3 regions of the Intrasporangium sp. Soil_C_50 genome follow, and region 3 is predicted to be linked to each of the others. Evidence: riboswitches for the same ligand, from Rfam matches in the RefSeq annotation. Region 3 holds a riboswitch; each other region holds the start of a gene.
What was found. A riboswitch is a leader RNA that binds a small molecule or an ion and turns the genes downstream of it on or off. The one in region 3 is predicted to bind cyclic di-AMP.
Positions count from the first base shown of each region.

Region 1: another riboswitch for cyclic di-AMP. It lies ahead of AC3A5R_RS11985 (C40 family peptidase); the one in region 3 lies ahead of AC3A5R_RS06530 (transglycosylase family protein).
Region 2: another riboswitch for cyclic di-AMP. It lies ahead of AC3A5R_RS19430 (C40 family peptidase); the one in region 3 lies ahead of AC3A5R_RS06530 (transglycosylase family protein).

Region 1 is NZ_JBDGKB010000004.1:101,942-111,561, reverse strand. It holds gene AC3A5R_RS12010 (hypothetical protein) at 1-399, opposite strand, end outside; gene pdxH (pyridoxamine 5'-phosphate oxidase) at 502-1,251, shown strand; gene AC3A5R_RS12000 (hypothetical protein) at 1,599-2,708, opposite strand; gene AC3A5R_RS11995 (MFS transporter) at 2,778-4,157, shown strand; gene AC3A5R_RS11990 (iron-dependent transcriptional repressor DtxR) at 4,176-4,877, shown strand; cyclic di-AMP (ydaO/yuaA leader) riboswitch at 5,083-5,285, shown strand; gene AC3A5R_RS11985 (C40 family peptidase) at 5,288-6,037, shown strand; gene AC3A5R_RS11980 (DsbA family oxidoreductase) at 6,143-6,835, shown strand; gene AC3A5R_RS11975 (carboxymuconolactone decarboxylase family protein) at 6,832-7,464, opposite strand; gene AC3A5R_RS11970 (hypothetical protein) at 7,598-7,816, opposite strand; gene AC3A5R_RS11965 (hypothetical protein) at 7,882-8,250, opposite strand; gene AC3A5R_RS11960 (cupredoxin domain-containing protein) at 8,763-9,584, opposite strand.
Region 2 is NZ_JBDGKB010000013.1:84,271-93,890, forward strand. It holds gene AC3A5R_RS19420 (fibronectin type III domain-containing protein) at 1-1,924, shown strand, start outside; gene AC3A5R_RS19425 (TylF/MycF/NovP-related O-methyltransferase) at 1,964-2,803, opposite strand; cyclic di-AMP (ydaO/yuaA leader) riboswitch at 3,036-3,174, shown strand; gene AC3A5R_RS19430 (C40 family peptidase) at 3,178-3,798, shown strand; gene AC3A5R_RS19435 (MarR family winged helix-turn-helix transcriptional regulator) at 3,874-4,356, opposite strand; gene AC3A5R_RS19440 (glycosyltransferase family 2 protein) at 4,771-5,751, shown strand; gene AC3A5R_RS19445 (DUF6541 family protein) at 5,765-7,777, opposite strand; gene AC3A5R_RS19450 (hypothetical protein) at 7,898-9,532, opposite strand.
Region 3 is NZ_JBDGKB010000001.1:1,381,806-1,391,425, forward strand. It holds gene AC3A5R_RS06515 (hypothetical protein) at 1-421, opposite strand, end outside; gene AC3A5R_RS06520 (DUF5994 family protein) at 841-1,326, shown strand; tRNA gene AC3A5R_RS06525 (tRNA-Thr) at 1,401-1,473, opposite strand; gene AC3A5R_RS06530 (transglycosylase family protein) at 1,627-2,289, opposite strand; cyclic di-AMP (ydaO/yuaA leader) riboswitch at 2,295-2,498, opposite strand; gene AC3A5R_RS06535 (serine/threonine-protein kinase) at 2,810-4,627, opposite strand; gene AC3A5R_RS06540 (CBS domain-containing protein) at 4,714-5,145, opposite strand; gene AC3A5R_RS06545 (alpha,alpha-trehalose-phosphate synthase (UDP-forming)) at 5,361-6,890, shown strand; gene otsB (trehalose-phosphatase) at 6,887-7,687, shown strand; gene AC3A5R_RS06555 (LacI family DNA-binding transcriptional regulator) at 7,695-8,708, opposite strand; gene AC3A5R_RS06560 (glycoside hydrolase family 13 protein) at 8,709-9,620, opposite strand, start outside.

The sequences.
Region 1 (9,620 bases), on a different contig from region 3:
CAGCTGGTTGGGCTTGCCGCGGCGCAGGGCCGCGGTGGCGGCGTCCTTGGCGCGGCCCTTGACGCCGACCTTGTCCTGGGGGCGGATCCGCTTGGTGAGGTCGGCCCGCTCGACGAGCGTCGACAGCGGGAGGTCGGCCGCGGGGTAGACGGTGACGGACTCGTCGCCGCTGAACACGACCCAGTGCGCGCGGTCGCCCTTGTAGACCTTGAGGATGCTGCCCTCGGACAGTGACGTCGCGTGGGCCATCGCCTGCCGGCGGGCCTTCTCGCTCGAGACGGCCTTGTTGATGGCCTCCTTGGCGGGCTCGCGCAGCGCCTGGCTGGCCACCCAGATCTGCGGCCCGTACTTGATGCCGAGCCGGACTCCCTGGCCGATCACCTTGCCCTTGCCTGCCATCGCGCCAACTCCTCCTGCCCGTCGCCGGGTCGATCGATCCGTCCGCGCGGCGCCGTTGCCTGACGCCCGCGGGCCGTCTGCCCCAAACCCTAGTCTGAGGCCATGGACACTCCGGACTCCTCGTACCCGCCGGCCGCCGACCCAGCCAACGGCACGAGCGACGCGTCCACCTCACCGCAGTGGCGACGCGTCGACTACGCGGGGGAGGGCCTCGACGAGTCGCAGGTGGCGCCCACGCCGTACCTGCAGGCCCGGGCGTGGGTCGACGCCGCGGTCCGGGCGTCCCACGAGCGCGACGACGTGCCCGAGCCGACGGCGATCTCGGTGGCCACGGTCGACGCGTCGGGCGTGCCCGACGTGCGCACCGTGCTCATGCGTTTCTTCGACGAGCGCGGCCCGGGGTTCGTGACGAACCTCGGTTCGGCAAAGAGCGAGCAGCTGCGCGCCAACCCGGCCATCGCGGTGTCGCTGACGTGGCCCTCGCTCTACCGGGCGATCCGCTTCCGCGGGCGGGCCGAGCTCGTCACGCGCGGCGAGGTGGAGGCCTACTTCTCCTCACGGCCCTACGGCTCGCGGCTGTCGGCGTGGGCCTCGGACCAGTCGCGTCCGGCCGCCGACCGGGCCGAGCTCGAGCGGCGCTGGCAGGAGGTGCTGGCACGCTTCCCCGACACCGGCAGCGACGCCGACGTGCCGGTGCCCGACTTCTGGGGCGGCTGGCGGGTCGTCTGCGACGAGGTCGAGTTCTGGGCCGGCCGGGCCAACCGCCTCCACGACCGCATCGTCTTCCGCCGCTCGGGCGAGGGCACCCTGGCCGACGCGTCCGCCTGGACCCGCTCGCGCCTGCAGCCCTGACCCCTCCGGACGGCCCGGCGCCGGGCGGGGGAGGGCCGAACAGAACAGGGCGGCCCGGATGACCGGACCGCCCTGCCTCACTCCTGAGTGGAGGTGGGGACGCGGCTATCGCGTGGCCACCTCGCACGTTCCGGAAGAGATCACTTCTCGGACCACCTCCTTCCGTTGTCGATGCGACGACGGTACGTCGCGTCCGGGAGGCGGGCAAGGACTTTTCCACCGGGTGACCCGACGCCGTGGCGCGGCGGGTCAGGGCCGGCCGCGACCGGCCGGTGGTCGGCCGGTGGGCGCCGGTGGGCGCCGGTGGGCGGTCGGTGGGCGGCCGGTGGGCGGCCGGTGGGGGCCCGTCAGCTGCCGACCTCGGCCTCCGGGGCGACGGCCGTGGCCGGCTGGGGGTCGGCGACGGTGCCGTGCCCACCTCCGGCAGGCGTGGCCGCGCGCGCTGCTCCGGCGTCGGGTGCAGCGTCGGCAGGTGGGTCGGGCACGAGGGTGAGACGCGGCGCGGACCGGAGGCGACGGCCCGCTGCGACGACGACGAGCGCGGCCGCCATCTCGAGGTGCACGGCCCAGGACCACAGGGCCCCGAAGAGGACCTGCCCCTGCCGGAAGCCCATCGCGAAGACGACGGCGAACACCGCGGCCGCGATGAACCCGACCGCCCAGACCCGGGCGCCGGTGAGCCACGGGAACCGGCTCTCGAAGGCGGCCGACTCCTCGGTGGCGAAGCGCGGCATGAACGCGACCCACACGAGCAGCTGCATCGTCTGCAGGAACGCGTAGACGGTGAGCAGGCGAAGCCCCAGCGGGCCCGACGCGTCGCCGGGCAGGGCGGCCGCGGCCACGAGCGAGCGCCCGTCGCCGACGATGCTGCGGGCGATGCCGGGGTCGCCGGTGAGCCACGTGTCGACGGCGCCGGCGAGCACGACGGCGGGCACGAGCAGCCCCCACGCGAGCTGGACGCCGCGGAACAGGCGTCGCTCGCGGGCCCCCGGCAGCCGGGCGGCCCAGTCCCAGAGGAAGACGAGGACGACGAGCTGGTGCAGGTGCAGCAGCGCGAACGCGTAGTGGTCCGGCCACACGAGGGACGCGGCCGCGAGGAGCACGGCGACGACGTACGCGACGACGCGTCGGCGTCCGCGCAGCCCGCTCCGGGCCACGAGCGCGACGACGCAGAAGCCGAGAACGGCCTCGGCGCGTCGGGCCTGGGTCCCGAGGACGTGCTCGGCGAGGCGCAGCAGGCTCGTGCCGGCCAGCAGCACCGCCAGGCCGCTCACGACGTCACGCCGGGCGATGACGGGGAGCCGGCCGACGAGGTAGCGCAGCTCGAGCAGGACGGCCAGGGTGCCGAAGAGGATGAGGCCGATGACGGCCGTCGCCACGGGAGAGGCGAGCGCGACGACGAGAGCGGTGGCTGCTGCCACCGCCAGGGCCCCCGTCGCCCGCTCGCTCGTCGTCACGGCCCCCATCGTTCCGTCGGCCGGAACGACCCGGCCACCTGAGTAACCCGATCGTTAGGGTCCTGTGGCGTGACCGAGACTCAGGGGGAGCGAAACGGCGGGCCGGAGCCCGAAACGGGGCATACCGGACACCCGTCACGGCGCCCGGCCGCGACGTCGGAGGGGGAGCCGGTCCGTCTGCGCGCGATCGCGCTGTCGGCGTACGGCCCGACGCTGCTCGGCTCGACGGGCGCCGGTGCGGTCGCGCCGATCATCGCCGTCTCGGCCCGCGAGCTCGGGGCCTCGCTCGGCGTCGCGGCCCTGCTCGTCGGGACGCTCGGCATCGGGCAGCTGCTCGGTGACCTGCCGTCCGGGGCGCTCGCGGCGCGCATCGGCGAGCGGCGGGCCCTGCTCGTGGCGGCCGTCGTCGAGGCCGTCGGCATGGTCGTGGCGGCGCTGGCCGGCTCCGTCGCCGCTCTCTTCGCGGGCGTCCTCGTCATCGGCCTGGCCGGATCCCTCTTCGGGCTGGCCCGGCAGGCCTACCTCACCGAAGCCGTGCCGGTCGCGATGCGGGCCCGGGCCCTGTCGACGCTGGGCGGGGTGCATCGGATCGGCTACTTCATCGGCCCGTTCGTGGGATCGCTCGTCATCACCCGGTGGGGCATCGAGTCGGCCTACGTCGTCGGCGGCGTGGCGAGCCTGGCGGCGTTCCTGCTCGTGCTCGTCGCGCCCGACATCACCGCCGACCACGACGGCCACACGGGAGGTCGAGGGAGCGCGGGCGTCCGGGGTCGAGCGCGCGCCCCCCGCTCGGTGGCGTCGGTGCTCCTCGAGCACCGGCACGTGCTGCTGACCCTCGGCACGGGCGCCATGTGCGTCGCGGGTGCCCGTGCGATCCGCGAGGCGCTCGTGCCGCTCTGGGCGGAGTCGGTCGGGTTCAGCCCGGCGCAGACCTCGCTCGTGTTCGGCGTCGCCGGCGCCATCGACATGCTCCTCTTCTATCCCTCGGGCTGGCTCATGGACCGGTACGGGCGGGTGGCCGCCGCGGTACCGAGCATGCTCGTGCTCGGTCTCGGCATGGCGCTGATGCCGCTCGCCACCACCTTGGTCGCCGTGACGGCCGCCGCCACGGTGCTCGGCATCGGCAACGGCCTCGGCGCGGGTCTCATCATGACCCTCGGGGCCGACGCGTCACCGGCCGACGGGCGCGCCCAGTTCCTCGGCGGCTGGCGCCTGTGCGCCGACCTGGGAAGGGCGGCGGGTCCGCTGGCGTTGTCAGCCCTGACGGCCGTCCTGACGCTCGGCGCGTCCGCCGTCGTCCTCGGCGCAGCGGCGCTCCTCGGCGCGGGATGGCTGCGCATCTGGGTGCCTCGCCACGACCCGACGCGACCCCTGCGAGGGCGCGGCGCCGGCACCGCGGGAGGGGCCGCGGGAGGGGCGGCGGGAGGGGCGGCGCCCGAGGCGTCCTGATTCTGAGAGGGTATGACCGTGACGGACCTGATCGACACCACCGAGATGTACCTGCGCACCATCTTCGAGCTCGAGGAGGAGGGCATCGTCCCCCTGCGCGCACGCATCGCGGAGCGTCTGGGCCACTCCGGCCCGACGGTGTCGCAGACCGTGGCCCGGATGGAGCGTGACGGCCTCGTCGCGGTGTCCGGCGACCGCCACCTCGAGCTGTCCGACCACGGCCGGCTCCTGGCCACGCGCGTCATGCGCAAGCACCGCCTCGCCGAGCGGCTCCTCGTCGACGTCATCGGACTCGAGTGGGAGTACGCCCACGACGAGGCGTGCCGTTGGGAGCACGTCATGTCCGAGAAGGTCGAGCGCAAGATCCTCGGCCTCATCGAGGGCGGCCTCGAGTCGCCGTACGGCAACCCGATCCCCGGCCTGCACGAGCTGGGCGTCCCCGACGACGCGGCAGGCGGCTTCCTCACCGGGCTCACGGCGCTGACCACGGCGGCCGGTGCCGAGCCGGCCGTCGTGACGATCCGCCGCATCGGCGAGCCGGTGCAGGTGGACCCCGAGGCGCTGGCCCTGCTCACCTCCGCCGGCGTGCTGCCGGGGGCGCGCGTCCGCGTCGTCCGCGAGGGCGGCCGTGTCGTCGCCGTGAGCGAGGCCCCCGATGCCGGTGAGGGCGTGTCGCTGCCCGACGAGGTGGCCGTCCACGTCTTCTGCCAGGCCGCCTGAGTCGACCCTTCCGCAAAGCGGACGCGTCCGACGTGCCCGTTCCAGCTCTTTCTTCCGCCTCGATTGTGCTGGCACTGTGGGGAATTCGGGCCACCTGAGGTCATCCGACGAAAAATCAGTAGAAATGGGCGGCTCTCGGGGTGACAACCCCGGCGGATCTTGGGTAGCGTGAGCCCCGCTCGCTCTCCCCGTCGGGCGAGTGCCACGGGTCGAACCGCCTAATCCTGCCATCGACCCGGGGCCCCTGCACGAACCGCATGGCAGGAGCGGGGGAACCACCTTCGGGCGTCTCCGGACGTCCTCGGGGTGAAGCCCTCCGTGGACCGCAAGGTCCGAGCGAAGGCCGGGCGAGCAGTACCTCAATCCGCCCGAACCCGACAGCTCACCTCGTAGGCGTCGAGAGGTCAAACGTGGCTCAGAACGTTACCGGGCGCCACCGCGCCCCCGGCCGGTTCAACGCGATCGCCGAGCTCAAGCTCATCGCCAAGGAGTCCGCTCAGCCCGCCGTGAAGGGTGCCGCGATCGTGGCCGCTTCCGGTGGTCTCGTCGCCACGTTCGCCGGTCCGGCGAGCGCTGCCGACGGCTCGAGCACCGCGGCCCCGTCGGTCGTCGGCCCCCAGGTCGGCACGCTCAAGGCGGCCAACGCCCTGTCCTCGATCGGCTACGCCAAGCCGGCCGCGAAGCAGGCGACGGTCAAGCCGGTCGTCATCAAGGACGTCCAGCTCGAGAAGGAGCGCGCCGCCACCAAGGCTGCGGAGGACGCCCGCCAGCAGGCGGCCGACCGCGCGTCCCGCTCGGCGACCCGCGCGTCCCTCGACCCGGCGCCCACGGCGTCCGGCATCGTCGGCATCGCCCAGTCCTACTTCGGCGTCCCCTACGTCTACGGCGGCACGAGCCCCTCGGGCTTCGACTGCTCGGGCTTCGTGCAGTACGTCTACCGCCAGGCCGGCGTCTCGCTCCCGCGCACCGCGTCGGCGCAGCAGGCGGCCACGACCCCGGTCAGCAACCCGCGCCCCGGCGACCTCGTGTTCTTCGGCTCGCCGGCCTACCACGTGGGCATCTACGTCAGCCCCGGCACCATGATCGACGCCCAGCGCCCCGGCACGACGATCGGCTACCACTCGATCTGGACCACGCCGTCGGGCTACGGCCGCGCCTGAGCCGCACCGCGCCACGCACCTCCGTCGCGCCCCCACCCGCTCGGGTGGGGGCGCGACGTCGTCCCGGACGGCCGCCCGTGGTGAGGGCCGTGGTTGGATGAGGTGATGACCGTCCAGCCTGCTGCAGAGTCCACGACCCTCATCGAGCTCGACGTCTGGGCCGACCTCGTCTGCCCGTGGTCCTGGATCGCCAAGCGCCGGATCGAGGCGGCGATCCACGCCTTCGAGCGGCCGCACGACGTCACGGTGCGGCTGCGCGCCTACGAGCTGGACCCCGAGTGGCCGGCCCGGCGCAACGAACCGGTGCCTGACCGGATCGGCTCCCGGCCCGACGAGGAGGCCGAGGCGGAGCGGGCCCTGCGGGCGCACGCCCACGAGGTCGCCGAGGCCGACGACCTCGTCTTCGACCTCGACTCAGCGGTCACGGCCAACAGCTTCGACGCGCACCGCCTCGTCGCCCTGGCGCGGGAGATGGGTGGTCCGGCGCTGCAGTCGGCGGCCGTGGAGCGGTTCTTCTCCGCACACTTCCGCGAGGGGCTGCCGCTCGACGAGCCGGAGGTGCTCCAGCGGCTCGGTGCCGAGTGCGGACTCGACGAGCGCCGCGTGGCTGCGGTCCTGGCGTCCGACCACTACGCCGGTGAGGTCCGGGCAGACGAGAAGCAGGCCCGCGACCTCGGCATCACCGCGACGCCCTTCGTGCTCGCCAACGGGTTCGCCGCCGTGCCCGGGACTCGCCCCGTCGAGGAGTACCTCGCGCTGCTGCGCGGCGTCGCGGTCCAGGGTGGTGACTTTGTCTAGCTCCCGTCCGCGACGCTCGTGGCCGAGGGCGTACCAGCGCTGGGGCGACCGAACGACACCGCGTCGCTGACCGGTGTCGAGGCCGCCGAGCGCAGCTGGGCGTCCGGCTGCGCGCCGAGGGCCGCGTTGACCATCGAGAAGGCGCGGCGCAGCGCGACGAAGACCGTGATGGCGAAGATCTGGCGGTCGTCGAACCCGGCCGCCCGCAGCGGCTCGAGGTCGGCAGGGGTGGTCGTGTTGGCGTCGCGGGCCACCGTGCGCGCCCACGCGGCCAGTGCCGCGTCGGCGGGGTCGAGGGGCGCGTCGTCGCCGCTGAGCACGGCGCCGGCCACGTCGGGTCCGGCCTCGCCGGCGAGCCGGTTGCCCCACGCGAGCGCGCAGTAGGAGTCGCCGGCAGTGGCTGCGGCCGCGCTGACCAGGATGCCGCGCTGCCGGAAGCCCAGCCCGCCGATGCGGACCATGTCGGCCAGCAGGGCGAAGAGGGTGTCGTGCGCGGCGGGGTCGTGGGCCCAGAGGCGCGACAGGTTCATGACGAAGCCCTGGGTGCCGAGGTCGCCCTCGAACGACGCGCGGACGTCGTCGGTCAAGGGCGGTTCGGTGAGGAAGCCGTGGGCGGGGTCGGTGGCCATGGCGTGCTCCGTTTCGTCGTGCGACGCCTCACATCGTGGCACGCGCGGACGGGGCGGGGGAGTGGTCCGGGTGGGCCGGCCTTCCAGCCGCTCTGTCGGTGCTTCTCCCGGCGGGCCGGTGGGTCGTCGGGTCTCAGAAAGCGGGGGCGGGGGCGGGCACCGGTCCGGGGCTCGCCGACAGGTCGATGCTGACGTCGACGGCGCGCAGCTCGCTGACGAGCGCATTCTCCCGAGCGGTGAGCTCGGCCAGCTGAAACGCGTCGGTGCGGGTGCCGGCCCCGAGGGAGGCCCAGCGCACCTCGTCCTCGACGCGGGCCAGCTCGGCGACGATCGCTGCGACGCTTCTTCTCATGGGCTGCCCGTACCCACCAGGGGTACCACCGCAACAGCCCGCAGGGACGTGGTCCGAGGGTGGGGTCAGTCGCGGTCCCACGGGGCCTCCTCGCCCATCTTGTCGTAGTACTTCGCGAGGTGGCTGCGGACCCGGTCGACGTCGGACGCGGGGAGGTCGACGCCGCCGCGTGAGCCCTGCAGGACGGCGGCCGCCGCCATGACTCCGCGTGGCACGGCCTGCAGGCGACCGCCGATCACGTCGGCGACGAGGAGCTTGTAGGCGGTGAAGTTGTCCTTCTTCTCCTTGTCGTACCAGACGTGGGCGTCCCGGTACTTCGCGTTCGGTCCGTCCTCGGCGGCGGCCCACCGGCGCACCCGCTTCTCGGCGGCGTCACCGTCCCACTCGCGGTCGCGGTCGGCGAGGGGCAGGTCCTGAAAGCTCGTCACGCTCATGAGCGCGTCCTTTCCGGCGTTGGTCGCCCGGCGTCGTGGTGCCGGGCACGCCGTACCTGCCGTACCCGCGCCGACGCGGAGCCACACCGCCGCGACGAGGGCGTCGGGCAAGGGCAACGGGCAAAGGGGCCTGGGGCCAGGGGCGTCCAGCGTGGCCGGGACAGGGCTCGTCCCGCCGCGTTTCGGGTGGCCAGTTCCGGGAGGTTAAGCCTGGTCCCGGGAGGGCGCCGCGGCGGGACGAGCAAGTGTGCACGGGTCCGGCCGGAGCTGACGCTGGCCTGGCCGCTGTTTCGACCCTGACTCCACGGTGACACACCTCGTGCCGTCGTGGGGCCTTCGGTGGTTGCGACTTCCTGCAACCCGGGGTGAGCCGGCCGGGTGGGTGCCGGGATCGTCGTGGATGCTCCAGCGATGTCCCTTTTGCGCACCCGCCGTAGTCGGCCGGGCGTCCGGTCGGCGGCGGTGGGGTGGTGTCGGCGCACCGCCCCACCGTGCGTCTCCCTACGACGCGCTCAGTCGTGGTGGTGGTGTTCGCGTGTGACGATGACCTTGCCGACCATGCCCATCCCGTCGTGGAACATACAGATGTACGGGAAGGTGCCGGCCTTGTCGAAGGTCACGCGGTAGTGCGCACCGGGCCCCGCGGTGGGCAGGACGCCCGAGCTGAGGGTGCCGCCCGTGAAGTGTGCCGGGTTGCCCACGGGGATCGGAGCCGGAGGCTCCGGGCCGAAGGTGACTGTGTGCGGCACGGGATCGCCGTTGTTCTGCGACCAGTCGAAGTCGACGGTGTCACCCACGTGCACGCGCACCGTGGTGCGAATGAACCGCATGATCATGAACATGCCGGCCTCGTCGACCGCACCGACGAACACGTGGTGGCGCGACGAGTCCTGGCGGAGCTCGGCGTAGAGGTGGTTGCCGTCGTGAATCATCTGGGCGCGGCCGGCCCGGAACTGCCAGTCGTAGAAGGACTGCCGGTGCGGATACGGCGTGCCCGCGGGTGCCACGTGGACGACGCCCTTCATGGCCTGGCCGTGGACCAGGCAGTAGTACACGTAGTCACCGGTGCCCTTGAACTTCAGCTTGTACGACGTGTAGGTCGCTGGCAGCTCGGAGAACTGGATCGTCGACAGGACGCCCGAGTTGCGGTACTGGCCCGGAGCCCAGATCGAGTGTTGGGGCGTCGGCATCGTCTGCGTTGCGTCCCCGGGGTTGAACTCAGGCACTGGCTGTCCGGTCCGCAGGAACGTCACGGTGTGCGGCTCCATGGAGTCGGCCGTCCAGCGCACCGTGTCGCCCACGTTGATCCAGATCTCGCCGGGCAGGAACTTCATGCCTTGGATCGCGCCGTTCGGCGACTGCGCGCCGAC
Region 2 (9,620 bases), on a different contig from region 3:
GTCCTTCACCGATCCCGGACGCGTCAACGGGACCACGTACTACTACACCGTCTCGGCCGTGAACGCCGTCGGCGTGTCGACGCGGTCGAACGAGGCGTCGGCGACGCCACAGCCCACCCAGCCGACCGCGCCGGGCGCGCCGACGGGGCTGAGCGCCACGGCCGGCAACGCGTCCGTGGCCCTCACGTGGACCGCCCCGACGTCCAACGGCGGGTCGGCCGTGACCGGGTACGCCGTGTACCGCGGCTCGACGCCGGGCGGCGAGGGGCCGACGCCCATCGCGACGAACGTCACCGGCACCGGCTTCACCGACACCGGTGAGGTCAACGGCACCGCCTACTACTACAAGGTCGCCGCCATCAACGCGGTCGGGACCTCCCCGCAGTCGAACGAGGCGTCCGCGACGCCGCGGGCGACGGTGCCGTCCGCGCCCGTCGGGCTCATCGCCTCCGCGGGCGACCGGACGGTGGCGCTGTCGTGGCAGCTGCCGGCCTCCGACGGCGGCTCCGGCGTCACGGGCTACACCGTGTACCGCGGCACCGCGGCAGGAGCCGAGAGCAGCACGCCCATCGCGACCAACGTCGCCCTGACGAGCTTCACGGACACGACGGTGACGAACGGGACGGCGTACTTCTACCGGGTGGCCGCGGTCAACGCGGTCGGCTCCTCGCCGTCGTCGAACGAGGCGTCGGCGACGCCGCGCGCGACGTCGACCGCACCGTCGGTGCCGCAGTCCCTCGTGGCGGTGGGTAGCAGCACCACCGTGACCCTGACGTGGTCGGCGCCGGCCTCCGACGGCGGGTCGGTCGTCACCGGGTACAACGTCTACCGCGGCACGGCCCCAGGCGCCGAGGCATCGACGCCGGTGGCCACGAACGTCGCCGGCATCGGCTTCACCGACACGGGCCTCGCGAACGGGACGACGTACTACTACCGCGTCGCTGCGGTCAACGCCGTCGGCACCTCGCCGTCGTCGAACGAGGCCTCGGCGACGCCGCAGGCGTCCGTGGCCGGTGCGCCGACCGGGCTCACGGCCACGGCCGGAAACGCATCGGTGTCGTTGACGTGGGTGGCGCCCGCCTCCAACGGCGGGTCGGTCGTCACCGGGTACAACGTCTACCGCGGCACGGCTGCAGGCGCCGAGGCATCGATGCCGGTGGCCTCCAACGTCGCCGGCACGGGCTTCACCGACTCCGGCGTCGCGAACGGCACCACCTACTTCTACCGCGTGGCGGCGGTCAACGGCATCGGCACCTCGCCGTCCTCGAACGAGGCGTCCGCGACGCCGCGGTTGCCCGTGGCGGCCGGCTACGTCGGCCGGGTCGGGTCGCTGACGGCATCGACCGCTCGCACCACGAGCACGGTGACGGTCGGGGCCGCCGGGGTGGCGGCCGGGCACACGGTCGTGGTCGCGGCGCTCCTGTCCACGACGAGCGTGACCGCGGCGGTGTCGGTGAAGGACTCGGTCGGCAACACGTACGCGGTGGTGCGTGACGTCAACGACGGGTCGGCCGGGGACCGGGTCGTGACGGCGGTCGCGGTGGGGGTGCGCGCCCTGCCGGCGGGCGCGACGGTGACGCTGACCTACGGGTCGTCCGCGGAGACGCACCTGGCCGTGGACGAGCTGGCGGGTGTCACGGGGGTCGACGTCAGCGCCGGGGCGACCGGGTCCGGGACGGCGTTCAGCTCGGGGTCGGTGACGACGACGGCCGCCGGTGACGAGCTGTTCGCCGTGGCCGGGCTCGAGTCGAGCAGCGCGGTGCCGGCCTGGGGGTCCGGCTGGACCGGGTTGCCGACACTGAGCGTCTCGACCGACCACCTCGCGACCGCCTACCGGGCCGCGACGACGACGGGCCCGTACACGGCGAGCGGTACCGGCGGCGGGCAGTGGATGGCGGCCCTCACCGCCTTCCGGACCGGGTGATGAGCGGCCGGTCACCGGGCGCGCCGGCGTGCCGAGCTGCTACGGCTTGACGGCGACGCGTCCCTCCGCCATGCGCAGCAGGAGGAGGCGTTCGTGGGTCTCCTCCAGCCACTCGTCGACCGCGGTCCGGGCACCCTCCCACCAGCCGTAGTCGTCGAGCAGCAGGACACCGCCGGGCGAGAGTCGCGAGTAGAGGTGTTCCAGCTCGTGCTTGGTCGACTCGTACCAGTCGGTGTCGAGGCGCAGGATCGAGATCTGCTCGGGGGCCGAGTCCGGCACGGTCTGCTCGACCATGCCCTGCACGTAGTGCACGCGCTCCTCGGGGTAGCCGACCGTCGCCATCCCGGTCTGCACGTCATCCAGGGTCGCGACGGCCCACACGCCCGACTGCCGGGGCGCGGTGTTGAGCAGGTCGGCTGCCGACGCACCGTCATGGCGTCGGCGGTCCTTCTCGGTGGGCTCGGACATCCCCTCGAACGTGTCGAACAGGTAGAGGTGCCGGCTCGTGTCGCCCGCTTCGATGAGGGTCCGGGCCGCCGCCTGCATGCTGCCGCCCCGCCACACGCCGCATTCCACGATGTCGCCGGGGATGTCGTGCTTGACGATGTGGCGGACCGACAGGATCAGGGCGTTGAGCTTCTCGGGAGAGGTCATCGTCCACGGCTTCACGGCGCGGATGGTCTCCTGCGCGGCGTCGTCGAAGTCGCGCGGTAGCTGGAGCCTGGGGGCCGCGGGCTCCGCAGGCGGCGTCGCGGCCGGGCCTGCCGGCTTCGTCGGCCCCACGGACGTACGCCCGACCGCGCGGCCGTCGCGCGCCTTTCGCAGTTCGTACCCGGTGAACCGGGACAGGCCGCCGTTCACGGCGTCTCGCCACGTCATGGGGGCGAACGTACCAGCGGACCCTGGCATTTCCTGGTTGGCCGGATGGGCGATCTGTCCGCGTTCTCCAAAACGCGGACAGGGCGGGCACCCCGACCTACTCTGGTTCGGAACCCGGCCGGCGGGCCCGCCACGTTGCGCGGGCCACGATCCCGGACCGGGTGACATGACGCCCCGGTACGACGCCGGGGCGGCGCTCCGGTCCGCCGAGTCCTGTCCGCCGGGGGCGCGCCTTCATACCTCACCGGACAGGAACGGGGGACCCACTCGCGTCCGGCCATGCGCCGGGCTTGGGGTGAAGCCGCCATGCGCGGCCGGGCATCTTCCGCCCGAACCCGACAGCTCACCTCGCAGGCGTGGGAAGGGAATTCGCCATGCCCGCTTTCGCACACACCCGTGCACGCCGGTCCTGCTGGTTGCGCCGGTCGCGCCGGTTCCGCCCGGGTGCCGGTCTGCTGCTCGCCCCGCTGCTGGCCGTCGGTACCGTCGGTGCCGTCGCCGGACTGTCGACGGTGCCGCCGACCCACGTCGGCATCGTGGCCCGGGCCGGTGACACCGCGACGTGGGCGAGTGCCGCCGACGCCGCACAGGACCGGGACCGCGTCGACGTGCGTCTGTCGCTCGCCTCGGCGGTCGCGGTCCCGCTCGGGACGCGGGCCGTGCGTGTCGCGGCCGCGCAGAAGGGCAAGCCCTACCGGTGGGGTGCCGCCGGCCCGTCGGCGTTCGACTGCTCCGGGCTCGTGCACTACGTCTACGACGCCCGCCTCGCCCAGGACCTGCCGCGGACCGCGAACGCCCAGCGTCTCGACACGACGCGCGTCTCCCGCTCGGGGGTGCGCCCGGGCGACCTCATCTTCTTCATGCGTTCCGGGAGGGCCTACCACGTCGGCATCTACGCCGGCTCGGGCAGGGTGTGGCACGCCCCGAAGCCGGGCAAGCGCGTCGAGCTGGTCCGCATCTGGACGACCGGCTGGGTCGCCGGACGCGTCCGCTGAGCCCGACGCGTCCGGTGGGCCCGACGCGTCCGGTGGGCCCGACGCGTCCGGTGAGCCCGACGCGTCGGCGGGGCGTCAGTGCCGTCGGCGCGTCCCGCGCGCGCTCGGTTCGGCGGCGTGGATCTCGGCGGCGACGCTGCGCAGGGCATCCGCGATCGTCGTGAGCACCTCGGTCACCTGCGGGAGCGTCGCCGGGTCGAGGGCGTCGAAGGTGTGTGGCATCCAGTCGCGCACCTGCCCGACCTGCTCCATCCCGGCCTCGGGGATCCGCACGGTGCTGCGACGCCGGTCGACCTGGTCGGGCACCCGCTCGATGAGCCCGCGTCGCTCGAGCCGGTCGACGAGGGTTGTCGTCGAGCTCGTCGTCAGACCCAGAGCCTGGGCCAGCTCGGTCTGGCCGAGGGAGCCGCGCGCCAGCAGGTAGCTGACGGCCCGGCTCTCGTTGACGGTGAGGTCGAGGTGCGCGGCCGCGGCGAGACGGTAGTGCTCGCCCGCGAGGATCAGCTCGCGCAGCGCGGCGGTGGCCGAGGCGCGGTCCTGCGAACGGGTCGGCGTCATGGGGACAACCTAGCCAGAGACGGCTCGATGATCGATCAGGTGGACCGACAAGTGACGCGATGGTCGAACTGCTTGATGATCGCGTGAATTCGTCCTATCGTGGGTCGTGCAGCGCCGGGGGCACCTGGGCCGTGGCCGCGGTCCGCGTCACCCCTGGACGCGAGGTCGAGCAGCGTGCTTCGTGTCCGCGGCGCTGCGGCACGTCACCGGGGGCCCGAGGTGGCGGGCGCCGCCTCACCTCGCGAGGGCGGCGCCCCGCCTCGGGCATCACCGTGCGCCCCTCGCCCTCACCGCGGTCGAGGACCCGGCGGTCCTCAAGTAGTCTGGGCGCCGCTCGTGACGGGGGACGCGGGCGCCGCCCGAGCGCCGGGACCACCCTCCGGCACGACGACCAGAGGACAAGGACCCGCCAGCGTGGACGCGTCGACGCAGCTGACCCCGCCGGTCAGCGTCATCATGCCGCTGCTCAACGAGGAGCGGCACCTGCGCGACGCGGTGGCCATGATCCTCACGCAGGACTACCGCGGCCCCATCGAGGTCGTCCTCGCCCTCGGCCCCTCGACCGACCGCACCGACGAGGTCGCCGACGCGCTCGCCGCCGAGGACCCCCGGGTACGGCTCGTGCGCAACCCGAGCGGGCGCACCCCCGAGGGCCTCAACGCCGCGATCGGCGCGTCGAGCGGCGAGGTCATCGTCCGCGTCGACGGGCACGCCGAGATCCCCGACGACTACGTCTCGCGCGCCGTGTCCGAGCTCCAGCGGGTCGGTGCCGACAACGTCGGCGGCATCATGGACGCCCGCGGCACGACCGACTTCGAGCGCGCCGTCGCCTGCGCGATGCGCAGCCCCCTCGGCGTCGGGGCCTCCCGCTTCCACACCGGCGGCGAGGCCGGCGAGGCCGACACCGTCTACCTCGGCGTCTTCCGGCGAACGGCCCTCGAGCGGGTCGGCGGCTACGACCCCCACTTCTCCCGAGCCCAGGACTGGGAGATGAACCACCGGATCCGCGAGACGGGCGGACGCGTGTGGTTCACCCCCGAGCTGAAGGTCACCTACCGGCCACGCGCCTCGGTCTCCGCCCTCGCGAAGCAGTACTTCCACTACGGACGCTGGCGGCGCGTCGTCGCCCGCCACCACGAGGGCACGATCAACCACCGCTACCTCGCCCCGCCGACGATGGTCGGCGTCACGACAGCGGCGGTCGTCGTGGGCTTCTTCTGGACCCCGGCCTGGGTCGTGCCGGCCGCCTACGCCGCCGGCGTCACGGCGGGCGGCCTGGCCATCTCCCGCGGCGAGTCCCCCCGCACCCGTGCAGCCCTGCCCGTCGTGCTCGCGACGATGCACTGGGCGTGGGGCATCGGGTTCCTGACGAGCCCGCGGCGCCTCACCCGGTGAGGCCCGCCGGTCGTCAACCGGCGCAGGCGACGCGCTTGTACAGGGTGTACGGGTCGACCGCGGCGACCTTCTGCCATGCCGGCGAGCTGGCGACGTGGTCGACACCGGTGAACTGCGCCAGGACGGACGGTCGCCCCCAGGAGAAGGGCTGACCACCGGTGATGGCCCACTCGACGTGCTGCCGTTGCGCGGCCGCGCACACTGCACGGTCGGTCCCGACGCTGTCGAGGTGCTTGGACAGCAGCCGGCGGTCTCCCGCGAAGTTCGTCTTCTCGGTCGGCACGAGGAGCTGGCGTCCGGACACGACGTAGAGGTACGTGGGGCCGTTCCACGGGTTGGCGGCCACCACGGCGTCGGCCGGGATCTGCGCGGAGAGCGCGCGCAGGGCGCGCAGCTCCTTCTGGCTGGCCCACGAGTCGGCCGTCTTCGGGTGGAAGTAGCGGTGCAGGATGTTCTGGTGGGCAGCCACGTAGCCACCACCCGTCGCGGCCAGGAACAGGCCCGCCACGGCGACCGGAGCAGCGACCCGCGCGACAGGGGCCCGGAACGTCCGGACGAGCACGTCCGACACCGCGACGAAGCCCGCGGTGGCGAGCAGGGCGGCGGGCAGGACGGCCACGGCCTGCAGCCGGACGGCGTTGTTGTACCAGGGCCACGTGAGGTACCGGGTCCAGGTCGCGTCGACGGCGACGTTGAGCCAGAACAGCGCCGTGAGGACGGCGAACGCAGCGACCACCCAGCGGGCCCCGCGGTGACGCCGGAGGACGACGACGATGCCGACCAGGACGACGAGGGCGAGCAGGATGAGTGGCTTCGTCGAGCGGGGCGCGAAGGCGAGGACGGCGTACCAGGCCTTCCCCGCGCTGGCCTCCGGTCCGGCGGCTCCGGTCGCGAACATCGACGGGCGCCGCACGACGATGGTGGCCGCGACGGCCAGTGCCAGTCCGAGGCCCGTCCCCAGGGCGATCCCCAGTGCGCGGCGCGGCCGGCTCGTCCGAAGGGCCCAGGCCGTCGCGACGGCCCGTCCGGCCACGCACAGGAGCGCGAAGAGGCAGAAGCTGACGAAGGCGTTGGGGTGAGCCATGACCAGGCCCGGGAGGGCGGCGACGAGGATGACCGCGGCCACCGGACGCGCCGCGACGACGTAGGGCGGACGCCCGCGGCTGCCGAGGACGGACACGAGGGCCAGGGTGGCGCCCGGAAGCAACGCACCGCCGAACAGGTTGGGCCAGAGCACACCGAAGCCCATGAGGAAGTAGGGGAAACCCGTGAAGGAGACGCTGGCCACCGGAGCGACCAGCGCGACGGGGACGCGTCGGCCGAAGAGGCTCAGGGCCAGACCCGCGACACCGAGCGGCCACACCAGAGCCGCCACGACGACGACCCAGACGGACGTCGCGACCGTGACCGAGACACCGGTGAACATCGAGATCGTCGCGGTGAACCCGTACATGGCCGCCGGGTAGAACCCGGTCCAGGTGTCGACGTTGAACTTGCCGGCCGACAGCGACGAGATGGTGCCGTGCTCGATCATCCACTGCGGAGCCGCCAGGTGGAAGATCGTGTCCGGGTGCTGGGGGAACAGCTCGGGTGAACGCACCTCGGGCAGCATGGACCAGAGGAAGACGACGAAGGCCACCGCCGTTCCGGCCAGCACGCTGAGCGTGACGCCGTGCGTGGCCCACAGCGCGCGAGGCCGCGGCGCCGTGGCCCTGGCGGGTCTCCGGCCGAGCCACGCCCAGACACCGGGAGGGCTCGCCACGTCCCTGGGCGCCGGCGTGCTGCGCCGTCGGTGCCAGGCGCCCACACCGGCGGCCACCAGCCACATGAGCACGACGCCGAGGGTGAGGGGCAGCGCGCCCCACCGCAGCCCCACCCAGGGCGCCACGATTCCCGTGACCCCGAGGCAGGAGGTCGACAGCAGGGGGCCCACCGCGAGCGACGCGACGGTGCGCAGGCCGAGCAGCAGGGCAGCCACCACGCCCGGGAGGAAGAGCAGCAGGGTGGCGACGAGGAATGCCGGCACGGCTTCCAACCACGACGTCGTGCCTGGGATCAGCAAGGCTCTCCAGCTTTCTCGGGGGCAGGACCGGAGGGCCCGGTCAGGACCGCAGCCTTCCGCCGCGTGTCGCGGCAGTCAGTGTAGTCAGGCTCCGGGACGGGCCTCGGTGACGCTCGAGCGTCGCAGCCGCGGGGCGGTCCACGGCCTCGTGGGATCCATCACGGCGGCCAGAGCGATGAACACCGGGACGTAGGCGAACACGTAGCGAGAGCGTCCCTGGAAGAGCAGCATGAAGGCGGCGATGCCGAGCACCGTCAGGGCGAGCACCAGGACCTCACGCCGGTATCGCGCCCTCACCAGGCCCGCCCCTGCCCACAGCAACAGGCCGAGCCACAGGCCGTTGGTCAACGACGCGCGAAGGCGGTACCACTGCCCGGACGGGTGCTGGAACGACTGGATCGCCGCCGCGACGGTGCCGTGCTCGAGCAGGCGACGTGCCTGGAAGTCGTACCCCTCGCCCCAGGCGAAGAACATGCTGTCGCCCCAGTTGAAGGCCTGTTTGCGCACCTCGAAGGCGATGACCCCTGCCGGCCCCATGGCGTCGAGCTGCTGCGTGAGGCGTCGCTGGGACCAGGCCTGCAGAGGAGCGCCGTCCAGGTGCATGGAGTCCCTGACCATCTGCGGGTTGTAGGCGCCGTAGTACGGCCGGCCCGAGATGCTCTTCGTCGTCGTCAGCCCGTTGGCCAGCCACCACGCGACCGGAGCCGTGCGACCTTCGGTGAGAGCGGTGCGCGACACGTGCGCCGTCGCGTCGGCAGTCGCTTGTCCACCGACGACGGTCACGGCGAAGACCGCCATCCCGGCCAGGCATCCCGCCGCGGCACGCGCCAGTCCCTGCCACGAGCGTCCGAGGGCCATGACCAGGAGAACCAGCACGAACGCGACCGCGAGCGTGGCGGGCGTGCTCTTGATGACGTAGGCGATCCCGGCCAACGCGAAGGCCGCCCCGAACGCGCCGACGCGTGAGCGTGGACTCCCGGCCCGGGTCCCGGCGACGGCCAGGGCCACGGAACCGGTGACGAAGGGCATGGCCGGGAAGTCGGTGTACGGCACCGCCATCCACGGCGAGCCGCCCACGAGGAGGAAGGTGACGGCTTGGGCGACGAAGGCCGCGGCCGTGCCGCGCAGGGAGCGCACGAGCGCGAACACGGTGAGCAGCACGACCGCGAGGCAGACCCCGTTCGCCACCATGTACGTCACGTACATGCCGGCGTCAGCGGGTCCGCCCAGCACCCGGGCCACGTTCATCATGGCGACGAGCGGGACGTTGTTCGGGTAGCGAGACAGATAGTCCTGGGCGTATGCGGTCAGCGTCCCGTCGGACGAGAGCTGCCGCGAGAAGCCCGTGACCACCCCCGCATCCCAGCCGTAGGTGTATCGCAGCGGGAGCGCCCCCAGCACCGCCACCGCGCCGCCGAGCACGCTCGTCGCCACGGCAGCGACCCAGACCATGCGTCCACGCCGCGTCGCCGTCCCGGACGTCCGCCGTGTCGGACCCGAAGGGCGTCGCGCGAGGAGGGTGACCCCGAGCGCGCCGGCCACGCTGGCCACGAGGCTCGCGACGACCCACCACTGGAGGTAGTCCACGTTCGCATCGTGCGGGCGGACCAGCACGAGCACGACCGTGAGAACCAGCACGACGCCGAGCAGGACGAGGATCGCCCGCCCTGTGACGGCCTCGGCGCGACGCGGCAGGTCGTCGCGGGACTCGTTCGACATGGGTGCAAGAGTGACATGGATCGCTCGCCGCCCCTGACCTGGGCCGGAAGGCGTGCCGGTCGCGATCTGGTTACGATGGTTGATCGTG
Region 3 (9,620 bases):
CCGACTCATCCTTCTGGAGCTCGATCCCGTCGGGCTGCCCCAGCTGGAACCCGATAGTCATGAGGACCTCCTCGTACAGGTCTGCCTGGCCGACCTCCAACGTGTGGACCGTCGGACGATCGGGCCCCCCTGTCGTGTACCACGTGTGGCAGTAGAGGGATGGACCCCCTTGGACAGCATCGCGTAGCTGTTGGAGGTCGCCGGCCGCACCGTCCATGACGCGAATGCTGCGCGGCTCAATGAGGAGCCACGCACCGGCTTCCCCGGCTTGGACGTGCTCGGGCATTTCCGACGCGTCGAGCCAGCCCGGACCTGAGAACAGGTCGATGACAACGAGGCGCCGCATCATCTCGCGCAGCCTTTCAGGGGCGGGGATGGCTTCGGCGGCCGCCGATGTCGCGTTCCAGGCGCAGACCGTCACGCAGCCCCCGAGGAGTGGGCCACCCACGGGCGGTGAGAGCTGAAGCGTAATGTTCCATGGCTTGCAGCAGCGACGCGTGGGCGGCCACGAGGCGGTCAGGCGACGCCGGCCCGGCACGCAGCCTTCCGAGCTCCCCGCGAGCAGTGTGGAGGTCGTCCAGCAACGCTGACAGGGAAGGGCCGTCGGGCCGGGAGCCACGGAGCGGGTCGGCGGGCATGTAGGACCTCGACTCCCTCGCGGCCCGGGACGGTTCCGGCGTGCGAGACTCATCCCATCCTAGTTCCCCTTTCGGGTGAAGCTCATGGTCCGCCCTCACGCAGGACGTACTGTGGAGAAACAAGGACTTCCTCGGCGACGGCATTCTGGTCGTTGCCAGTTCTTCCTCTCGCTGGACATCGTCCGGCTCAAGGCGGTCTGGCATGACCGGCACAGACCCCGTCGAGGCGTCCGGCCTCCCGTTGGTTCACCCACTTCGGCTGTACCTTCCCGTGGCCATCCCGGAGCGGGCCCGGGCCTGCCTCGACGGCGCATGGTGGCCCTACTCGGACGACCTGGAGAGCCAGGCCGTCGACCTGGCCAGGGTCGTCGGGGCCCGGCGGAGCGGCCGGGTGGAGGGCATCGCCTACGACCCCAGCATCTGGACGGCGACTCGACGAACGATCCCTCGTTCGGGAGTCGCACTACGGATGGGGTCGGTACTCTCCGACGAACCTCACGAGGTCACGCTGGTGATGGTCGATGGGAGGAGGGTGGAGCTCCTCGTCGTTCCTCCTGCAACCTCGCCTCACAACGCCGACTGGATGATGCGACGGGCCGTGGAACGCGGCAGCGCTGCACACGGCAACGGCCTGATCCAGCTTGCCGACGGGCTGGCAACACCCCATCGAGATCCGCGGGACTCCTAGACCAAGCCGAAGCACCGTCAGGCATGGGCCAGAGCCGAAACGTCAAGCATCAAGCGGAGTCATACAGGTGAGAGAGCTGGCGGGGGGACTCGAACCCCCAACCACCTGTTTACAAGACAGGTGCGCTGCCAGTTGCGCCACGCCAGCGGCCCGGTCGTGCGGCAGATCCGCTGCCGTCCGGTCGGGCGCCAGCGTAACGGAGGCCGACCGTCCCGTCCCACACGGCAGACGAAGGACGGCCCCGCGGGACCCAGGGGTTGGTCGCGCGAGGCCGTCCGGTCGTGCTCGGTCAGAGGTGCGTCACGGAAGACGCAGCACCTGGCCGACGTAGATGAGGTTCGGGTTGTGCACCCGTGCCTTGTTGGCAGAGTACAGGGCCTTCCACCCGCCGGAGACGTGGTAGCGCTGGGCGATGCTCCCGAGCGTGTCGCCACGGCGCACCGAGACCTGCTTGCCGGCTCCCACGTAGCTGTTGACCTTCTTGGTCGTCGTCTTCGTCGCGTACGTCTTCTTCTTCACGACCTTCTTGGCGGTCGTGATCGGCGCGCGGACCGTCGAGCGCGACGCAGCGGCGTTGGCGCCCCCGTTGGCCTTGGTCAGGCCCGCACGACGCGAGCAGACGGGCCAGGCCCCGGGGCCCTGCGAGGCGAGGACCTTCTGGGCGACGGTGATCTGCTCGGCCTTGCTCGCGAGGTCGGCGCGCGGGGCGTAGGCGCGACCGCCGTAGCCGGCCCACGTGCTCTGCGAGAACTGCAGGCCACCGTAGTAGCCGTTGCCGGTGTTGATGCTCCAGTTGCCGCCCGACTCGCACTGGGCGACCGAGTCCCACACCGACGCGGCCTTGGCCGACCCGGCAGTGGTGAGGCCACCGACGACGGTGGCGGCGCCGGCGATGCCGACCCCGGCGAGGCGCTGCTTCATCGAGACCCGCTTGGCGGCAGCATGCTTGGACAGGTACTGCATAGGGGTATTCCTTCCTGACGCGGCGCCTGCGGGGTTAGCTGTCGGGTTGGGGACGTCAGGTGCCCTGCCGCGGATGCGGCTTCACCCCAAGGTCAGCCGAGCACGAGGACTCGACCGTCGGTGTACCGACGGCCTTCGACATCACGACTCACTGACCACACTGGGTCCCCCGTCCTCGCCCGGCCCACTGGAGTGGGCGATGTCCCTGGCTGGCGAGGCTCGGCGCGCTCAGGGACCGGATTGCTGGGTGTCCATGTGAAGTTGTGCAGCGTGCCGTGTGGAGGCCGGAACACCATGGCAGCCACCGGTCGTGGACACCCCGGGACGTACCCGGGACCCACCCCGTCCGGCCCGAGAGTCGGGGCCGCCGAGGCACGACGGTACGTGAGGAATCAACGATCCACAACCCGGTCCGAGATGATTTCGTGATCTTCTCGATATCCGGGCTTGACCAAGCCGGATGCCGCAGACGGGTCCCGCCGGACCCCGCGTGTCGGCTGGACGACCGCCCCGTGGCCCCTCAGCGGGGGAGGGGGTTGGCGCCGAACGGCAGCCACGTGAGGCTGGCACCGTGGTCGACCGCAACCAGCCCGACGACCAGGCCGGCCGCGACGAGCGTGATGGCCACGACCTGCGACGCCGTCCCGACCGGCACGGCACGCCGCACGATCGAGCGCGACCCACGCCGCAGCGACACCCCGCCCGGGCCCCACCACAGCATGGCCAGCCCGACGATCCCGCCGACCGCAAGCGTCGAGGGCGAACCGGGGACGAGGTCGGCCCCGGTGGCCCCGGCGAGCAGCAACGCCGTCGCGAAGATGCCCGCCAGCGCCACCGCGATCGGCAGCACGAGCGTCACGGCGGTGGCGATGGCCCCGACGAGCAGGTGCCACGGGCTCGTGATGACGGCGAGCGGGATGTCGCTGCCGCGTCGGCCGTGGGCGTAGCGCCGGAAGACGAGTGCGGACACCGACCGGTCGGTGGCACGGGCGAGGATCGACCACACCGCCAGCGCGACGACCGCGTACCCGGGCCAGGCCATGAGGGCGCCGACCCAGGCGATGCCGGCGGCGCCGAGCACACCGGTACGCATGGCCATGCCGATGCGCGGGTCGCCCTCGCGCGGCGCCGGCTCGGGCTCGGCCCACTCGTCGTCCCAGTCGTCCAGGCCGGCACCGCGACCCCAGCGCTCGTCGTAGAGGTCGGTGGCGCCCGCGCCGTCGTCGTACGGCGTCGGGTCGGGCTCGGGCTCGGGACTCCGGCGCGGACCGCTCGGCGGTGGCGCCCATCGGACGTCGTCGGCGGTCGGCGCGACCGGGGGCAGCACGGCGGTGCCGCGGTCCAGGAAGGCCTGTGTGGCGCCGGGAGCAGCCGTTTCCGCGGCGCCGAGCACGTCGGTGGGCGCGTCCCACGAGGACGCGTGTGGCGTCGGCACCGTGGCGGCCCGGCCGGCGGCGTACTGCTCCAGCGCGGCGATGACCTCGTCGGCGTGCGGGCGCCGCGACGGGTCGGGCGACAGGGACGCGCGCAGCAGCGGCACCAGACGGGGGTCGACGCCCTCGACGTCGACGTCGCCGGCGCGCACGCGGCTCAGGACGGCGTCCATCCGCGACCGGCCGAACGGCGGGCGTCCCGACGCGGCGTAGGTGATCGTCGCGGCCCAGCCCCACCAGTCGGTGGCGTCGGTGATCGCCGCCCCTTCGACGAGCTCGGGCGACAGGTAGCCGGGCGTGCCCATGACGAGGCCGCCCACGGTGTGCCGCACGTCGTCCTGGACATGGGCGATGCCGAAGTCGATGAGGACCGGCTCGCCGTCCTCGACGAGGACGTTGCCGGGCTTGATGTCGCGGTGGACGACGCCGCACGCGTGGATCGAGCGGATCGCCTCGGCCACGCCGCGGGCGAGGCTGAGCAGCTCGCCGGGGTGCAGCGGCCCGTGCTCCTCGACGATCTCGTCGAGCGCGGGACCGGGCACGTACCGGGTGACGATGTAGGGGCGCGGGCCCATGACGTCGGCGTCGATGACGCTCGCGACCCGGGGATCGCGGATGCGCGAGAGCGTCTCGACCTCGCGCATGAGCCGCTGGCGCGCGTCGGCGTCGTGGGCCACGTGCGCGCGCAGCACCTTGATGGCGACGGCGCGGCCTCGGGGGTCGAGCGCGAGGTGGACGACGCCCATGCCACCCTCGCCGATCTCCTCGACGAGCCGGTACCGTCCGATGCGCCCGGTGTCCCAGCCGTCGCGCGCGCCACCGATGGGCACGCCGCCGGTGCGCGGACCCGACCGCGGGCCGGACCGTGGGGCGGCGACCCGCTCGGTCCGGTCGTACGCAGTCATGGTCCTACGGTATGCGACCGCAGGGTCTGCGGCCCACGACCTCCGGGACGTGGCGCGGGTCGGATGTCCGTTTTGTCCGGACCGCGTCAGCCGGAGATGTAGTCGCGCAGCTGGTCGCGCTCGGACTGCAGCTCGGACAGGCGGTGCTTGACGATGTCGCCGATGCTGACGATGGCCACGAGACGGCCCTCGGCGTCGAGGATCGGCACGTGGCGTACCCGCTCCTCGGTCATCGTCGCGGCGAGGTCGGCGATGTCGTCGGCGGCGGTGCCGGTGGACACCTCGCTCGTCATGATCTGCGACACCGGGGCCTCGAGGATGCCGGCGCCGGTCGAGTGCAGGTGGCGCACGACGTCGCGCTCGCTCACGATGCCCTCGACGGTCGTGCCGTCGGAGCTGACGACGACGGCGCCGATGCGGTGCTCGTCGAGCAGTCCCAGGAGCCCGGACACGGTCTCGTCGGGCTGCACGGTGATGACCCCGCTGCCCTTCGCCCTCAGCACGTCAGAAATCTTCACGGCGACCTCCTTCACCTCGGGTGAGTGCCCCGACGCGTGTCGTCGTCGACGACGCGGCGCGGTGCCCTGACTCGACCCTAGAGCGACACCGGACAGGGCGCCACCGTTCGCTCGTTAGAGTGAGATCGCACCCTGCCCGCTCCACCCGGCGCCGACGTGGGTATGCCGGACGGTGGCCGCGCAGCCGTCCCCTCGACCACAGGAGCTGATCCCCGGTGCCGCCCGAACGGCAGACCTTCGACCTCGTCATCGCCGCGAACCGCCTCCCCGTCGACAAGGTGATCCTCGACGACGGCGAGATCGAGTGGCGCCGCTCCCCCGGCGGCCTCGTCACGGCCATGGAGTCGGTGATGCGCACGCAGCCCGGCGCGTGGGTGGGCTGGGCCGGCGACTCCGGAGAGGCGCCCGAGCCCTTCGACGAGGACGGCATCCACCTGCACCCGGTGGCGCTGTCGGCCGACGAGATCCGCGACTACTACGAGGGTTTTTCCAACGACACCCTGTGGCCGATCTACCACGACGTCATCGTGCCGGCGACCTTCCACCGGGAGTGGTGGGCTGCCTACCGCGCCGTCAACGAGCGGTTCGCACGGGCGGTGGCCGACGTGGCCGCCGAGGGCGCCCGGGTGTGGGTGCAGGACTACCAGCTGCAGCTCGTCCCCGCCCTCGTACGCCGGCTGCGGCCCGACGTGCGGATCGGCTGGTTCAACCACATCCCCTTCCCGCCCGTCGAGCTCTTCGCCCAGCTGCCCTGGCGCGCCCAGCTGCTCGAGGGCCTGCTCGGGGCCGACTTCCTCGGCTTCCAGCGCCAGGCCGACGCCCGCAACTTCGTGCGGGCCTGCCGTCAGCTGCTCGGCGCGCCCACGAAGCGGGACCTCGTCACGGTCGAGGGCCAGAACCGACGGGTGCGGGCATCGGCCATCCCCATCTCCGTCGACTTCCACGGCCTCGAGGAGCTTGCGAAGCGACCCGACGTCATGGCGCGGGCCCGCGAGATCCGCTCGAGCCTGGGCGATCCCGAGGTGCTCATGCTCGGCGTCGACCGCCTCGACTACACCAAGGGCATCAGGCACCGGCTCAAGGCCTATGAGGAGCTGCTGGGCGAGCGACGCATCGGCCCGCCCGAGGTGACCCTCGTGCAGGTGGCGACACCGAGCCGCGAGCGCGTCGAGGCCTACCGCACGCTGCGCAACGAGATCGAGCAGACGGTCGGACGCATCAACGGCGACCTCGCCAAGATCGGCGCCCCAGCCGTGCACTACCTGCACCACTCCTACCCGCGCGAGGAGATGGCGGCCCTCTTCCAGGCCGCCGACGTCATGCTCGTGACGCCTCTGCGCGACGGCATGAACCTCGTGGCCAAGGAGTACGTCACGTGCCGCCACGACCTGGGCGGCGCGCTCGTGCTGTCGGAGTTCACCGGCGCCTGGCACGAGCTGCACCAGGCGTTCGCGTGCAACCCGCACGACATCGAGGGCCTCAAGCAGACCATCCTGCGCGCCATCAACACCCCGGCCAAGGACAAGCAGCGCATCATGCGGGCGCTGCGCCGACGCGTCGCCGACCACGACGTGCAGCGGTGGGCGGCGCGCTACCTCGCAGCGCTCGATGCCGCGCCGGACGTGCCGCAGCCGCCTGCGGGAGGCTCGACCCGGTCGAGCGAGGAGCAAGCGGACTCTTCTGCCGCACACGTCTCCTCACCCGACGGCGCCTCGGAGCCGATGCGTGAGGGGGGCGGCCGATGAGCGCCGCCTCGTCGCCCGAGGACGCCCTCGGCGGCGTCGCTGCCGCGTCGACGCTGCTCGTGGCCACCGACTTCGACGGCGTGCTCGCGCCGTTCGACGCCGACCCCATGAAGGCGCTGCCGCTGCCGGGCACCGTCGACACGCTCCGCGCGCTCGCCGGCCTGCCCGGCGTGCGCGTGGCCGTCGTGTCGGGCCGCGACCTCGACACCCTGCGCACCCTGACCGGGCTCACGGAGGACGAGCCGATCGTCCTCATCGCCAGCCACGGCGCAGAGTCCTCGGACGAGCACGTGCGGGCCGCGATGGAGGCCGCAGCGGTCACGCCCGAGGACGAGGCCACGCTGGCCGAGCTTCGGTCCGACATCGAGACCCTCGTCAAGGAGCGTCACCCCGACGCCGGAATCGAGTACAAGTCCGCGGCCGTCGTGGTGCACACCCGCGGTCTGCCCAAGGACGTCGGCGACGCCGCCATCGCCGACGCCCGACGCGTCGCGCTCGACCACGAGGGCGTCAAGGTGCTCAAGGGCAAGTCGGTGCTCGAGCTGTCGGTCTCCCACGCGGACAAGGGATCCGCCGTCACGGCCCTCGGGCGCGCGGTCGGCGCCACCGCACGGGTCTACCTCGGCGACGACGTCACCGACGAGGACGCCTTCATGCGGATGACCCGACCGGAGGACGTCACGGTCAAGGTCGGCACCGGCTCAACGGCGGCGCGCTACCGCCTCGACGACGAGCCCGCCGTCGCCCGGTTCCTCGACACCCTGCTCGAGCGACGCCGGGCGGCCGCCACCGACTGACCGGCGGTCAGCGGTGGCGGGCAGCGCCCGTCGACCCGCGCACGACGAGCTCGGGCCGGAACACGTACTCCGCACGGGGAGAAGGCTGCCCAGCGATCTCGTCGAGAAGGGCCCGCACCGTGGCGGCGCTCATCGCGTTGACGCTCTGGCGCACCGTCGTCAGCGGCGGGTCGGTGAAGGCGATGAGCGTCGAGTCGTCGTAGCCGACGACCGAGAAGTCGCGCGGCACCTGCAGGCCACGCTTGCGAGCCTCGCGGATCGCGCCCAGCGCCATGAGGTCGGACCCGCACACGACGGCTGTGGCGCCGCGGTCGAGCAGCCGCCCGGCCGCGGTGGCCCCGCCCTCGACGGAGAACAGCGAGCGCTCGATGAGGTCGTCGACGTCCGAGCGCCCGGTCAGCTCCTGCATCGAGTGGCGGAAGCCGGCGATCTTGCGGATGACCGGCACGTACCGGTCCGGGCCGACCGCCAGGCCGATCTCGCGGTGACCGAGCGCGACGAGGTGCTCGAGCGCCAGGCCCATCGAGGCGACGTCGTCGTTGCTGATGAACGGCGCGTCGACGCCCTCGATGTAGCCGTTGACGAGGACGAGCGGCAGGCCCCGGTCGCGCAGCGCGACGTAGCGGTCGGGGTCGGTCGTCGTGTCGGCGTGCAGGCCGGAGATGAAGATGATGCCGGCCACACCGCGCTCGAGGAGCATCTGGACGTAGTCGTCCTCGTGGACTCCCCCGGCCACCTGGGTGCAGAGCACCGGCGTGTAGCCGTTCTGGGCGAGGGAGTTCTCGATGATCTGGGCGAACGCCGGGAAGATCGGGTTGGTCAGCTCGGGCACGATCAGCCCGACGAGCCCGGCGCTCTTGCGGCGCAGGCGGCTCGGCCGATCGTAGCCCAGGACGTCGAGGGCGGTGAGCACCGCCTGCTTCGTCGACTCCGCCACCCCGGGCTTGCCGTTGAGCACGCGCGACACCGTCGCCTCGGACACGTTCGCCTGCTCGGCGATGTCGCGCAGCCGTGCCTTCACCTAGACCCCCTTACGTCGGACGTGCTTGGCCCCGCCGTCGGTGGGCTTCCACGTCCAGATGCGCACTCCCGGCGCGCTCGCCGACAGTGTGACAGCACGCGCGCCGAGCTTCGGAGCCGGTCCGTACGCCGACGTGCCGTTCTCGATGCCGCCGAGGTGGCGACGGTCGACGACGACGGGCTCGTGGGCCGCCCGGGCGACGTGCACGAGGGCGACCTCGTCGGCGGTTTCGCGCAGGAACACGATGGCGTCACCCGACGCGTGGACCCAGCGCAGGCCGCCGCGCCGCAGCGCGACCGAGCGCCGGCGCGCCGCGATCAGGCCGCGGTAGGCAGCCAGGATCCTTGCGTCCCAACGAGACTCGTCCCAAGGCATGGGACGGCGGCCGTCCTCGCCGAAGGAGCCCTCCATGCCGATCTCGTCACCGTAGGTCAGCATCGGCATCGAGGGCAGCGTGAAGAGCAGTCCGGCCGCCGCGTCGACCATGCGGTCGTCGTCGCCGACGAGGGTGCGCACGCGCGTCGCGTCGTGCGAGCCGACGAGGTTGAACGAGTGCACGAGCGAGGACCACGCGATGCGCGAGGTGAAGTCGCGCATCGTCTCGACCACGGCGCCTGCGTCGAGCAGCGGCACTGGCACCGGCGCACCGAGGAAGTTCGGGTCGCCGGTGTCGTCGCGCAGCCAGGTCCACACCGGCTTGCAGAACCCGGCGTAGTTCATGACGCCGTGCCAGCCGTCGCCCGGCATGTCCACCGTGTAGTCGTGGACGTGCTCGCCGACGAGGAGCGCCTCCGGGGCCCAGCGGCCCAGGGCGTCACGCATCTGCGCGGCGACCTCGTGGTTGACGTCGGTGGCACGCCAGCGACCGGTCATGTTGGCGACGTCGACGCGCCAGCCGTCGAGGCCGCCGGA